3 regions of the Streptomyces sp. NPDC026062 genome follow, and region 1 is predicted to be linked to each of the others. Evidence: riboswitches for the same ligand, from Rfam matches in the RefSeq annotation. Region 1 holds a riboswitch; each other region holds the start of a gene.
The links. Region 1 has a riboswitch for cobalamin ahead of ACZ4LX_RS31130 (cobalamin biosynthesis protein). Riboswitches for the same ligand answer to the same signal wherever they lie in the genome.
Positions count from the first base shown of each region.

Region 2: it holds a riboswitch for cobalamin, as region 1 does, so the genes downstream of both, ACZ4LX_RS25530 (ribonucleoside-diphosphate reductase subunit alpha) here and ACZ4LX_RS31130 (cobalamin biosynthesis protein) in region 1, are expected to answer to the same signal.
Region 3: it holds a riboswitch for cobalamin, as region 1 does, so the genes downstream of both, ACZ4LX_RS09125 (ABC transporter substrate-binding protein) here and ACZ4LX_RS31130 (cobalamin biosynthesis protein) in region 1, are expected to answer to the same signal.

Region 1 is NZ_JBVHOQ010000044.1:24,177-28,809, reverse strand. Features, by position in the region: gene cobN (cobaltochelatase subunit CobN) at 1-23, opposite strand, end outside; gene ACZ4LX_RS31135 (cobyric acid synthase) at 44-1,585, opposite strand; gene ACZ4LX_RS31130 (cobalamin biosynthesis protein) at 1,582-2,625, opposite strand; cobalamin riboswitch at 2,760-2,891, opposite strand; gene ACZ4LX_RS31125 (hypothetical protein) at 3,054-3,299, opposite strand; gene ACZ4LX_RS31120 (inorganic phosphate transporter) at 3,344-4,606, opposite strand.
Region 2 is NZ_JBVHOQ010000030.1:45,304-49,936, reverse strand. Features, by position in the region: gene ACZ4LX_RS25530 (ribonucleoside-diphosphate reductase subunit alpha) at 1-1,227, opposite strand, end outside; adenosylcobalamin-variant (AdoCbl-variant) riboswitch at 1,381-1,478, opposite strand; gene ACZ4LX_RS25525 (GNAT family N-acetyltransferase) at 1,546-2,058, opposite strand; gene mctP (monocarboxylate uptake permease MctP) at 2,211-3,839, opposite strand; gene ACZ4LX_RS25515 (DUF3311 domain-containing protein) at 3,836-4,090, opposite strand; gene ACZ4LX_RS25510 (GntR family transcriptional regulator) at 4,335-4,633, opposite strand, start outside.
Region 3 is NZ_JBVHOQ010000007.1:236,880-241,512, forward strand. Features, by position in the region: gene ACZ4LX_RS09120 (acyl-CoA dehydrogenase family protein) at 1-781, shown strand, start outside; cobalamin riboswitch at 1,176-1,362, shown strand; gene ACZ4LX_RS09125 (ABC transporter substrate-binding protein) at 1,426-2,466, shown strand; gene ACZ4LX_RS09130 (FecCD family ABC transporter permease) at 2,463-3,551, shown strand; gene ACZ4LX_RS09135 (ABC transporter ATP-binding protein) at 3,548-4,336, shown strand; partial or broken gene ACZ4LX_RS09140 (transposase) at 4,478-4,633, opposite strand, start outside.

The DNA of each region.
Region 1 (4,633 bases):
GACAACAGCAGCACGGTGCTCAGCGGGGCGGTCAGCGGGGCGTTCATGCGCGTGCTCCAGGTGCTCCGGGGGCGATGAAGGGAAGTCCTGCCGGTGCGCCCGACTCGATGAGTCGCCACAGCGCATCGGTGTCCGCGTGTTCTTCGACGAGGTCGCCGAGGCGGTCGAGCTGTTCCTCGCGCAGCGCGGCGAAGCAGGTGTCGGGGGCGGGGACGAAGCGGCGGCCGGCGGCCCGTGCGATCTCGGTCAGGAAGCGGCGGCGGAAGGCGTCGCTCTCCAGCGAGCCGTGCCAGTGGGTGCCCCACACGCTGCCGGACCGGCAGCCGTCGAGGCGCTGTCCGCCACCGTCGGTGAGGAACGGCTCGCCGCCGCGCACATCCGCGACCCCGTGGTGGATCTCGTACCCCTCGACCGGAGCGCCGAGCGCCTCGCCGGCCGGCCGGGCGAGGGTCTTCTCGCGGTCGAACCGGATGCGTACGGGCAGCAGCCCGAGCCCCTCGACCTGCCCGGCGCGCGACTCCACGTCGTCCTCGATGTGTTCGCCGAGGATCTGGTAGCCGCCGCAGATGCCGAGGACGGGACGGCCCTCGGCGGCGCGCCGCAGCAGCGCGTCCGCGAGCCCGCGCTCGCGCAGCCAGGCCAGCGCCGTCACGGTGCCCCGGGTGCCGGGCACGATGACGAGGTCGGCGTCGTGCAGTTCTTCGGCCCGGTCCACGAACCGCACCACGACGCCCGGTTCGGCGGCCAGCGCGTCCACGTCGGTGAAGTTGGACATCAGCGGCACGGCGCACACGGCGACGCGCAGGATGTCCTCACCGTGCGGCGGCGCGACGACCGACTCCCGTACGGCGCCGCGCAGCGAGACCCGCAGCCCGTCCTCCTCGTCGATGCCGAGACCGTGGGCGAACGGCAGCACCCCGTAGGACGGCCGGCCCGTCAGATCGCGCAGCATGTCCAGACCGGGCTCCAGCAGCGAGACGTCGCCACGGAACTTGTTGACCAGGTAGCCGGCGATCAGCGACTGGTCCTCGGCCGAGAGCAGCGCCGTCGTACCGAAGAACGAGGCGAAGACCCCGCCCCGGTCGATGTCGCCGACCACCACCACCGGGAAGCGTGCCGCCCGTGCGATGCCCATGTTCACGATGTCCGTGCGCCGCAGATTGATCTCGGCCGGACTGCCCGCCCCTTCGCAGATCACCGCGTCATACGTGCCCCGAAGCTGCTCCAGGCAGTCCACGACGGTGGACAGAAGCGATTCCTGCCGGCCGCCGTGGTAGCCGCGCGCGCTCATCTCGCCGACCGGACGCCCCATCAGGACGACCTGGCTGGAGCGGTCGCTGCCGGGCTTGAGCAGCACCGGGTTCATCAGTGCGGTCGGCTCCACCCGGGCGGCCTGGGCCTGCATGGCCTGGGCACGGCCGATCTCGGCGCCCTCGCGGGTGACGAAGGAGTTGAGTGACATGTTCTGCGCCTTGAACGGCGCCACCTTCACGCCCCGGCGTACCAGCCAGCGGCAGATGCCGGCCGTGACGACGCTCTTGCCCGCGTCCGAGGTGGTCCCGGCGACCAGCAGCCCGCCGCTCATGTCGGTCTCCGTTCGGGGAGTCGGGGTTGTGGGAGTGGCGCTCCGGAGGGCCGGGACCCCGGGAGCCGAGTGCCTGCGGTGCGGGTCCCCGCGATCCTTCGTGCCGCGAGCCCCGCACCCAGACGGGCGGCCACGCTCACGCCGAGGGCCAGGGCGCTCACCCGGCGCGACAGCCGTACGGCCCGTTCGATGTCCCCGGGCTCCACCGCGCGGCCCGTCTCCCCGTTGAGTACCGGGCGGTGCTCGACCCGGCCGCCGTAGGCGAGCGTTCCGCCGAGGCGTACGCCGAGCGCGCCCGCGAACGAGGCCTCCACCGGACCCGCGTTGGGGCTCGGGTGCTTGGCCGCGTCGGCCCGCCAGGCGCGCACCGCTTCCCGTGGCCGCCCCCCGGCGGCCACGGCGAGCAGGGCCGTCAGCCGGGCGCCCGGCCAGCCAGCGAGGTCGTCGAGGCGGGCCGAGGCCCAGCCGTAGCGCAGGTAGCGGGGGGACTTGTGGCCCACCATCGCGTCGAGCGTGTTGGCGGCGCGGAATCCGACGAGTCCGGGGACCCCGCCCAGCGCACCCCAGACGAGGGCGCCGACGACGGCGTCCGAGGTGTTCTCGGCGACGGACTCCACGACGGCGCGGGCGATCTGCGGCCCGTCCAGGGACTGCGGGTCGCGGCCGCACAGATGCGGCAGCCGCTCACGGGCCAGTTCGATGTCCCCGGCGGTCAGGGCATCGCCGATGGACCGTGCCTCGCGGCCCAGCGACGTGCCGCCGACGACGGACCAGGTGGCGGCTGCGGTGAGGGCGACGGACCCGGCGGGGTGGCGGCGCAGGGCGCGGGAGGCCAGTGCGGCACCCCCGGCGGCGCCTCCGGCGCAGACCAGGGTGTGCAGGGCGCCCCACCCGCGGTGGTCGCGCCACAGACGGCGTTCGACGCCTGCCGCGGCCCGCCCGAAGGCGGCGACCGGGTGCCCCCTGCGGGGGTCACCGAGCAGCAGATCGCCGATCAGACCGGCCGTGGCGCCGTACGCGAAGATGCGATCGGCACGCACGGGTCAGCCGGCCGTTGCGCCTCGAAGGACCTTGGGGCCTGTTCTGAGTTGCACAGGAGCGAACGCACGGCAGCCGGGCATGGCGAAATGTCCTCACTCAGGGTCCGCGCCCTGGTTCGACGTGACGGCGACGAGAGTCTCCTGGCTTCCGGATCCGCAGTTCCCCCGGCCTTCCAGTCCGCTTGCGTGGACCGTGACTTCCCGTGGTGGGGGACTGCTCCCCGGTGACAGTGGCGGGACCGCGCCGGATTCGCACCGGCTTCCTCTGCTGTCGCCGTAATGGCTCCGGCAGTCCACCACGCTCTGCGAACGTCCGTCAACTTGCCGTTGACCTGCGGAGGTGCAGTGTGCGCAGACGCACATCGGGCCGGGTGCGCACGAAGTGCGTCCGGCCCGATGCGGGTGAGCTGGGAGGGGCGGGTGTGACGTCAGGCGACGATCAGATAGATGCCGTAGGCCACCGCGGCGGCGCACAGTCCGAAGCAGACGTACCCGCCGGCGCGGGCCAGCCTGAGCGATGTGCCCGCCGGCCCGCCTGCCGGGCCGCCCTGGGCGGCCGGTTCCGGCTGCTTGGAGAGGCCGACGATGCCGAGGGTGAAGAGGCCCACCAGGGCGACGGTGGCGACGAGCGAGACGCCGAAGACGGTGCCGAGGGCTGCCCAGTCGATGTTCATGGTGATCTGTCCTTACCGGAGGCTCTGGGACCGTGGTGGGTCGTTCAGACCGTGGCGGGTCGGGCCGGGTCGGAGACCGGACCGGCGGGGGCCGGGATGGTGGCCGTGAGGTCGTGGGGCTGAGCGGCCGCGGTGGGCGGCGGGCTGACGGCCGCGATGGCCGTGGTGACGACACCTGCGGGCTCGGCTTCCGCGGCGGCCGGGGCGACGTCGTCGTGGCCGACGGGCTTGCGCCGCGACAGCAGCCAGATCGCACCGGAGCCGGCGACCAGCAGCGCCGCGACGACCACCACACCCCAGGTGCCCTGCTTGGTGAGGAACTCCGCGCCCGCACCGACCAGACCGGCGGCCGGCAGCGTCAGACCCCAGGCGACGAACATCCGCGTGGCGGTCGACCAGCGGACCACACCGCCCTTGCGGCCGAGGCCCGCGCCCATGACGGCACCGGAACAGGACTGGGTGGTGGAGAGGGAGAAGCCGAGGTGCGAGGAGGCCAGGATGACCGTGGCCGCACTGGTCTGGGCGGCGAAGCCCTGCGGCGGCTTCAGCTCGGTCAGGCCACTGCCCATGGTGCGGATGATGCGCCAGCCGCCCAGGTAGGTGCCGAGTGCGATGGCGAGACCGGCGCACACGATGACCCAGACCGGCGGGTTGGAGCCGGGGGCCAGGACGCCACCGGTGACCAGGGCGAGCGTGATGATGCCCATGGTCTTCTGGGCGTCGTTGGTGCCGTGGGCGAGCGATACGAGCCCGGCGGAGGCGATCTGCCCGGCGCGGTATCCCTTCGCGGTGGCCTTCTCCTGGGCGCCGCCCGTGACCTTCCCGCCGATGCGGTACGTCAGCTTGGTGGCCAGCAGCGCTGCCACACCGGCGACGACCGGGGCGGCGACCGCAGGGAGCAGCACCTTGGTGACGACGGTGCCGCCGTCGACCGACGACCAGCCGGCGGACATCACCGCGGCGCCGATCAGGCCGCCGAACAGTGCGTGGGAGGAGCTGGACGGCAGGCCGACCAGCCAGGTCAGCAGGTTCCACAGGATGGCGCCGACGAGCGCCGCGAAGATGACCTCGGTTCTGAGCCCGTCTTCGTTGACGATCCCGCCGGAGATCGTCTTGGCGACCTCCACCGACAGGAAGGCGCCCACGAGGTTGAGAACGGCGGACATGGCCACCGCGGTCTTGGGTTTGAGTGCGCCGGTCGAGATGGTTGTGGCCATCGCGTTGGCGGTGTCGTGGAAACCGTTCGTGAAATCGAACACTAGAGCTGTCACGATCACAATCGCGAGCAGCAGCGTGATGTGTTCCATTTACCCAGGCAATCGTTCGACGTCAGT
Region 2 (4,633 bases), on a different contig from region 1:
CTGGGCCAGCGTCCGCATCATCCGGCCGTACAGCTCACGGGCCGGCAGGGTCTTGCGGGCCAGGCCCCTGGCCTCGGCCGCACGGTAGACGGCGTCGAACTCGTCGCCCCACAGGTCGACCAGTTCGGGCACGTCGGCCGGGGAGAACAGCGACCAGGTGCCGTCCGCGTCGACGCGGCGCATGAACTCGTCCGGGATCCAGTGCGCCAGGTTGAGGTTGTGCGTACGCCGCTGGTCCTCGCCCGTGTTGTCGCGCAGCTCCAGGAACTCCTCGATGTCCGCGTGCCACGTCTCCAGGTAGACGGCGGCCGCGCCCTTGCGCCGGCCGCCCTGGTTGACCGCCGCGACGGAGGCGTCGAGCGTCTTCAGGAACGGCACGATGCCGTTGGAGTGCCCGTTGGTCCCCCGGATCAGCGAACCGCGCGCACGGACACGGGAGTACGAGAGACCGATGCCGCCCGCGTGCTTGGAGAGGCGCGCCACCTGGTGGTAGCGGTCGTAGATCGAGTCCAGTTCGTCCAGCGGCGAGTCCAGCAGGTAGCAGGAGGACATCTGCGGGTGACGGGTGCCGGAGTTGAAGAGGGTGGGGGAGGAGGGCAGGTAGTCCAGCCGGCTCATCAGCCCGTACAGCGCGGCGACCTCGTCCAGGGCGCGCGCGGAGGTGTCCTCGGCCAGTCCGGAGGCGACGCGGAGCATGAAGTGCTGCGGCGTCTCGATGACCTGGCGGGTGATCGGGTGGCGCAGCAGGTAGCGGCTGTGCAGGGTGCGCAGGCCGAAGTAGCCGAAGCGGTCGTCGGCGCCGTCGGTGAGCGACCGCTCCACCAGGGCGTCCAGCGCGGCGGCGTGGAGGGTCACGAACTCGGCGGTGCGGTCCGCGATCAGGCCCTCGCGGTGTCCGACGGCGACCGACGCGGAGAACGATGTCGCGCCCTGCCCGGCCGCCTCGTCCGCGATGGTGCGGGTGAGGAGACGGGCGGCGAGCCGGGAGTAGGCGGGGTCCTCGGAGATCAGACCCGCTGCGGCCTCGGTGGCCAGCGAGCGCAGCTCCGCCTCGTCCGACCGGGCGTTGCGGCCGCGCAGCGCGGCGGCGGCGACGCGCCCGGGGTCGGTGTCGGGCAGATCGGCGGTGAGGTCGGTCAGGGTCCGCAGCAGTACGGTTCCCGGTCCGTCGCTCGCGGTTCCCGTTGATGCGGCCGCTGAAACCGGATCGGCTGGCGCGATGGTCACGGTGGTGCTCTCCCTCGCTCGGCTCGGGGCCTTCGGGGAGCGGGGCAGCCGGGCGGGGCGGGGCCCGGGGCAGGGCGGCACTCCGTGCGGCGTCCACCGGCCCATCCACGAGGCCCGGACGTCTGGGCATCCGGATCGGTCGAGCCGGATGCGCTGTCGGCAGGAGCTCGGACTCCGGGTGCGCAAAAGCGCACCGAACACACCGTTGCGGGACAGTTCCGGATTCGCACCGGATTTCCCTGCGGCGACAGCGAGCATGAGCATACATGTGGGGGCTGCCGGATGAGGCAGCCCCCACATGTTGTGTCGTGCTTGCTCTCACACCGGAGGATGCAGCTCCAGGCGGTACGTCAGCAGCTTCAGGCCGGCGATCGGGTTCCAGTCCTTCTCGGGGGTCCGTACGAAGCCGAGGCGCCCGTAGATCCTATGGGCGCCGAGCATCGCCGGCTGCGTCGAGAGAACGATCCCCGTGACGCCCCTGGTGCTCCGCGCGCGGTCGATACAGGCCCGTACGAGCGCCTCGCCCGCCCCGGCGCTACGGGCCTCGCGGGAGACCGCCAGCATCCGGAACTCGGCCTCGTCCGCCGAGGCGATGTCGGCCCACGGGTTGCCGGGCGGGGCGTAGGTGACCCCGCCCAGGACGCGGCCCCGCGCGTCGGCGGCCACCAGCACCTCGGCCTCGGCGGCCCGGCGGGGTACGTCGCGCAGTCGCACGAGGTACGGGTCGTCGGCGCCGTAGTCCAGGAGCCCGTCGCCGAGGTAGGCCTCGGCGGTGATCTCTCCGAGGAGCGCGTGCTCGGCGGGCTCGACCGGCCGGATCGTCATGTCCATGGGCGGCAGTCTCCCGCATCCACGGGCCGGGGCCGCAAGGGGTTTTCGGCGGCACGCGCGAAGAGGCCGCCGCATCCCCCGGGGAGGGCGCGCGAAGGGCCGCCGTACCCCTCCGGCAGGGGAGTACGGCGGCCCGTTCGCGTACGCGGCGGTCAGTGGCCGCCGGGTGCACCGGCGGTGGCCGGCGGGAGCTCCGTCTTCACACCCGGGTCGCCCGCGTCCGCCGTGTAGTCGCCCGGAGCGGTCTCGTCTGCCCCGGCAGGCGCTTTCATGGCGTTCAGGACGAAGGTGAGGACGACGGTCACCACGAGGTTCAGCACGAAGGCCGTCAGACCGATGTAGCCGATCTCCCCGAGGCCCGGGATCTCCTTGGAGGAACCGCCGAAGTGCTCCTGGGTCGGGCTGGCGACTCCGTACGCGGCGGCCGTTCCGTAGACCATGCCGACGGCCCAGCCCCCGAGCAGTGCCCAGCGGTGGAACCACCGGGTGAACAGCCCGCCGACCAGGGCGGGCATGGTCTGGAGGATCCAGATTCCGCCGAGCAGCTGGAAGTTGATCGCGACCGTCTTGTCCATGGTGAGGACGAAGGCGAGCGCGCCGACCTTCACCAGCAGCGACACCAGCTTGGAGATCTTGGTCTCCTGCTCGGGTGTCGCGTCGGGCTTCAGGAAGTCCTTGTAGATGTTCCGGGTGAACAGGTTCGCCGCCGCGATCGACATGATCGCGGCGGGCACCAGCGCGCCGATGCCGATGGCGGCGAACGCCACGCCCGCGAACCAGTCGGGGAACATGTTCTCGAACAGCTGCGGGATCGCCAGCTGGCCGTTGTCCACCTTGATGCCGGCGGCGATCGCCATGAAGCCGAGCAGCGCGAGCAGCCCCAGCATCAGCGAGTACAGCGGCAGGATCGTCGTGTTGCGGCGGATCACGTCACGGCTGCGGCTGGAGAGCGTCGCCGTGATCGAGTGCGGATACATGAAGAGCGCCAGCGCCGAACCCAGGGCCAGGGTGGCGTAACCCCACTGACCGGCCGCCGCGGGTGCGAGCGCACCGGTCGGTTTGCCTCCCGGCGGACCGGCGAACTTCTCCTGTGCGGCGGCGAAGATGTCGTCGAAGCCGCCGAGCTTGATTGGGATGTAGATGATCGCCACGGCGATGACCAGATAGATCAGACCGTCCTTGACGAAGGCGATCAGCGCGGGCGCGCGCAGCCCGGAGGAGTACGTGTACGCCGCGAGCACCGCGAACGCGATCAGCAGCGGCAGGTCCTTGATGAACCAGTGGGTGTTCTCGCCGCCGCCGACGCCCATCACGTCCAGCACCGCCTGGATGCCGACGAGTTGCAGCGCGATGTACGGCATCGTGGCGAGGATGCCGGTGACGGCGACCGCGAGCGAGAGCCCCTTGGAGCCGAAGCGGCCGCGTACGAAGTCCGAGGTGGTGACGTAGCCGTGCTTGTGCGACACCGACCACAGCCGCGGCAGGAAGGTGAAGATCAGCGGATACACCAGGATGGTGTAGGGCACCGCGAAGAAGCCGGCCGCGCCCGCCGCGTAGATCGCCGCGGGAACGGCGACGAAGGTGTACGCGGTGTAGAGGTCGCCGCCGAGCAGGAACCAGGTGACCCAGGTGCCGAACGACCGTCCGCCCAGCCCCCATTCGTCGAGGCTGGCCTCGTTCTCGGCCTTGCGCCACCGGGCGGCCATGAAGCCGATGACCGTGACGGCCAGGAAGAAGAAGATGAAGACGCCGAGCGCGACGCCGTTCACGCCGTCCTTCATGCTGACGCACCCCCCTTGCGGGCGCGCTGGTCACGCTGCCACAGCTTGTACGCGATCATCGTGAGCGCCGTGGAGATCAGTACCCAGAGCATCTGGTACCAGTAGAAGAACGGGATGCCGATGAAGGCCGGGTCGACCTTGGCGTACGAACTCACCCACAGCATCGCCACGAACGGCGCGATGAGACAGAGGGCGATGACCACCCGCGTCGGTGTGACGGTGGGTGGCTTTCCTTCTGGTTCTTCCGGCATGGCGGCGACTCCGTCCCCTCGCTGATCACCTCTTGCGATGCGCAGGAAATCTAGGCGAGGGTTCCGCCCACCGTCACCCCCCGTCCGCATTGCGGTCTGGCAACGGTGTTGCGTTATCGGACAGTTGGTCGCAATGGCGTCAAACATCGGGACGTTGGTCCGGACCAGCGGGGGAAGGGCGGCGAACAGCCCCCGCGGGAAGGGTTCCACGGGGGCTGCGAGGCCGAGAGGTGATGCGGGCGGTTCAGTCCAGCGGTCGCTTCAGGCGGGCCACGAACTTGTAGCGGTCGCCCCGGTAGACCGAGCGCACCCACTCGACCGGCTCGCCCTGTCCGTCCAGTGAGTGCCGGGACAGCATGAGCATCGGCAGGCCCACGTCCGTACCGAGCAGACCGGCCTCGCGGGGGGTGGCGAGGGAGGTCTCGATGGTCTCCTCGGCCTCGGCCAGCCGTACGTCGTACACCTCGGCCAGGGCCGTGTAGAGGGATGTGTACTTCACCAGCGAACGCCGCAGCGCGGGGAAGCGCTTGGCCGAGAGGTGGG
Region 3 (4,633 bases), on a different contig from region 1:
CGCCGAGCGGCTGGTCGACATCGCCAAGGGGTGGATCACCTGGCAGGCCCGGTCGGTGATGGTCGAGTGCCGGGAACGGTGCGGCGCCCAGGGACTGCTGGAGAACAACGGGATGGCCGAACTCGTCACCGGGATCGAGGGCGCCATCACCGCCGAGGGCGACAACCTGGCCATCCACACGCGGGCTGCCGCCGGACTGCTCTTCGACGCGGCACGCGCGACGCGGGAGGAACCGGCCGCAGGCCCGCCGGACGGTGACCTCACCGATCTGCGCTTCCTTCGCCGGCTCCTGGCGCAGGCGGAACACATCTGGTTCGACAGGGCGGCCGCACGGCTGGCCCGGGTGCCGCAAGGCGGCCCGCTGGAACGCTGGAACGCGGCCTCGGGGCCCGCCCTGCGGGGGACCGAGGCCCATGCGGTCCGGCAGGCGGCCGACGCGTACGAGACCGCGATCGCGGAGCTGCCCGCGGGAGCGGCCCGCGAGCGGCTGGGTGAACTGGCCCGGCTGTTCGCGCTGCGCCGGGTCGCGCGCGACAGCGGAGATCTGCTCGCCGCCGGCCATCTGACCGCCGGCCAGGTCGACGGGCTCACCGATGCCATCGAGCAGCTCGTCGCGGCCGTGAGCGGTCATCTGCCCGAGCTGGCCGATTCCTTCGCGCTGCCCGGGGAACTGCTCGCCGACTGGCCCATCGCGGGAGCCGGCTACATGGACGCGTACGACGACCCGGGCGCTTCCTGGAACACCACGGGAACCCAGGAACCCGCCGGGAGGACGCGATGACGGGCACACCGAGGCAGTCGGCCGCCGTGCTGCCGCGCCGGGCGGCGGACGCGGTCCGGTGTCTGGGCGTCCGGGGAGTCCTGCTGGCCTTCTGGGGTACCGCGGCTGTGCTCTCACGGTGGTGTGAGGGAGCACACGGCCAGGTTGGCGAATCGGTTCGCCGCAAGGCGTAGCCGGAGAAACGCTGCCTGGCCGGTCCCGCGCCGGGGCGGTGCGTACGGCACCGCCCCGGCGCCCCACGGGCCGGACCCCCGCGACCGGTCACAGGCGTGCGTACGGCACCGCCCCGGTCCGTACGGGCTGGACCCGCACGGCCGGTCACAGGCGTGCGTACGGCACACCTCCGGCTTCCCTGGCCGGACCCACACTGCAGCTGAGCTGCGCAGAGGGTCGTGGTAGCGTGCCCGGAGCCAGTCGAACTCCACCTAGGAGTCAGGGAATCCGGTGTGAATCCGGAACTGACGCGCAGCGGTGAGGGGGACGGGCGGGGCCACGGCCACTGGGAGACCCACGGTTTCCCGGGAAGGCGTCCCGTCCGCGTGAACCCGAGTCCGAAGACCTGCTGGCACCCACGGCCCGGTACCGGGCCGCGGAACTCCGTACACAGGGCCCCGCGCATGGGCCCAGAGACGCCGAGGTACTCCGTGCCGCCCACAGCCGGCCCCGCCCGCTCCTTCGCCCTGCTCACCGCCGCGCTGATCCTGCTGTCCGCCTGCGGCGGCGGCTCGGGCGGCTCCGCAGCCAAGTCCGGGGGAGCCGACGGCTATCCGGTGGTCCTGACGAACTGCGGACGGACCGTCACCGTGGACGCGCCCCCCGAGCGCGCCGTGCCGGTCGACCAGGGATCGACCGAGATCCTGCTCTCGCTCGGCCTCGCCGACCGGCTGGCGGCCACGGCCACCTGGACCGACCCCGTACTGAAGGGGCTGGAGAAGGCCAACGCCGGTGTCCCGAGGCTCTCCGACAACCGCCCCTCGTCGGAGAAGGTCCTGGACCAGGAACCCGACTTCGTCAGCGCCTCCTTCGAGTCGACGCTCGCCAAGGGCGGAGTCGCCCCCCGCGAGCAGTTCGAGGAACTCGGTGTCCCCACCTATGTCTCGCCCGCCGACTGCACCGCCAAGGACAACAGCAAGGACGGCGACGGTGTCCGCACCGGCGCCCTGACCATGGACAGCGTCTACGGCGAAGTGCGCGACCTGGCCAAGGTGTTCGGCGTACCGGAGCGCGGCGAGGAACTGGTGGCCGGGCTGCGCGCCCGGGTTCGTGAGGCGACGAGAGACATCGACGCCTCCGATGCCTCACTGATGTACTGGTTCGCCAACTCCGAGGCTCCGTACCTGGCCGGCTGCTGCGGGGCGCCCGGCATCATCACCCGGGAGCTCGGTGCGAAGAACGCCTTCGACGACACCCACGAGGAGTGGCCCCAGATCAACTGGGAGACCGTCGCCGACCGCAACCCGGACGTACTGGTGATCGGCGACCTGACCCGCAAGTCGCAGACCGCCGAGAGCGCGGCGAAGAAGATCGCCTTCCTGGAGTCCAACCCCGCCACGAAGAACATGGACGCCGTCCGCGACAAGCACTACGTGCTGCTCAGCGGCCAAGCCATGAACCCCACCATCCGGACCGTCGAGGGCGTGGAGCGCGTCGCCGCCGGGCTGCGCGCCTTCGGGCTCGCGGGGTGACGGACACCGAACAGGCCGCGGCGCCGCCCGCGTACGCGGGCACGCACCCCCGGCCCGGCCGACGGGGCTTGCGGGGCCTGCGCGGCGGACTCCTGTGGGCCGGCGGGATCCTGCTGCTGCTCCTGTCCGTCGCCCTCGCCGTCACCATCGGCCCGGCCCGGATCTCCGTGGCCGACGTCTGGTCCACGGTCGCCTCCCACCTCGGTGCCGGTGAGTCGCGGCTCAGCCCGATCCGTGACGGCATCATCTGGAACCTGCGCATGCCGCGCACCCTGCTCGCCGCCGTCTGCGGCGCGGGACTCGCGGTCTGCGGCACCGTCATGCAGTCGCTGCTGCGCAATCCGCTCGCCGACCCGTTCGTCCTCGGGGTCTCCTCGGGAGCCTCGACCGGCGCCGTCGTGGTCGTCGTCCTCGGCGTCGGCGGGGGAGCGGTCTCCCTGTCGGCCGGGGCGTTCATCGGGGCCTTGTGCTCCTTCGCCCTGGTCATGCTGCTCAGTCACACCCTGGGCGGCAGCACCGACCGCGTCGTCCTGTCCGGGGTCGCGGCCATGCAGCTCTTCTCCGCGCTCACCTCCTTCGTCGTGATGACCGCGGCCGACGCCGAACAGACCAGGGGGGTGCTGTTCTGGCTGCTGGGCTCGCTCGGCGGCGTCGGATGGAGCGATGTGTGGATCTGCTCCGCCGTGCTCGCCGTGACGCTGCTGGTCTGCCTCGGCCACGCCCGGACGCTCGACGCCTTCGCCTTCGGTCAGGACGCGGCGGCCACCCTCGGTGTCCACGTCGGCCGTACCCGGATCGTTCTGCTGTGCACGACCGCGCTGCTGACCGCCGCACTCGTGAGCTCGGCCGGCGCCATCGGGTTCGTCGGCCTCGTGCTGCCGCACGCGGCCCGTGCGCTGACCGGTTCGGGGCACCGCAGGCTGCTGCCGGTCACCGCGCTCGCCGGGGCCGTCTTCCTGGTCTGGGTCGACACCCTCGCCCGGACCGTCCTCGACCCGCAGGAGGTTCCGGTGGGAGTCGTCACCGCCCTGATCGGGGTGCCCGCCTTCGTGCTGGTCCTGTACCGCACCCGGAGGGCCCCGTGACCGCGGCCACCAGCGGCGGTCTGCGGGCCGACCGGGTCAGCAGGGAGGCGGGCGGCCGGCTCATTCTGGACGGTGTCTCGCTGGCCCCGCCGCCCGGTGCCACCATCGGGCTGATCGGCCCGAACGGCTCCGGCAAGTCCACCCTGCTGCGCATCCTGGCCGGAGTCCTGGCTCCGGACGCGGGCGTGGTCACCCTCGACGACGACCCGCTGGCCGCTGTCGGCCGCCGCACCGTGGCCAGACGGGTCGCCGTGGTCGACCAGCACGCCGTCACGCAGGTCGAGCTGAGCGTCGTGGACGTCGTACGCCTGGGCCGTATCCCGCACCGGCGCGCCTGGTCGGCGCCGACGGCGGCGGACGAGACGGCTGTGCGGGAAGCCCTGGAGCGGACCGGTCTCGCCGACCGCCGCGAGCAGTCCTGGCACACGCTCTCCGGCGGAGAGCGCCAGCGCGTCCAGATCGCCCGAGCGCTGGCCCAGCAGCCGAGGGAGCTCCTGCTCGACGAACCGACCAACCACCTGGACATCCAGCATCAGCTGGAACTGCTGTCCCTGGTCACCTCGTTGCCGCTGACGGCCGTCGTCGCTCTGCACGACCTCAACCTGGCCGCGATGTTCTGCGACCGGATCGTCGTGATGAACGGGGGACGGGTGGTCGCGGGCGGCACCCCGGCGGAGGTGATCACGGAAGGGCTCATCGCGGACGTCTACCGGGTACGGGCCGTGGTGACACCGGACGGTCCGCACGGGCGGCCCTCCGTGCGCTTCCGTCCGGAGCGGTCCTGACCTCACACCGTCCGGCGGTCCCGGCGCTCCGCGCCGTGGACTCCCTGACACGTTCCGGCGCCACCAAGCGGTCCGGCGAGGGGCGGGCCCCCGTGTGGGACACTGTTGGCCAATGCCCCTTTTCACTCCGCCCCACCGGATTTATCCGGTGGGGCGGAGTGCTGCGAAGTGTGAGGTGCGTGTCGGGGCGAGTGGGGTGCCTGTGAGCCAGGCGTCGAGGCGGGTGAGGTTCATTCCGGCTGCGGTCAGCAGGTGTTGCAGGTGGGTTTTGGGGTGGCCTCGGTAGCGGGACCTGCG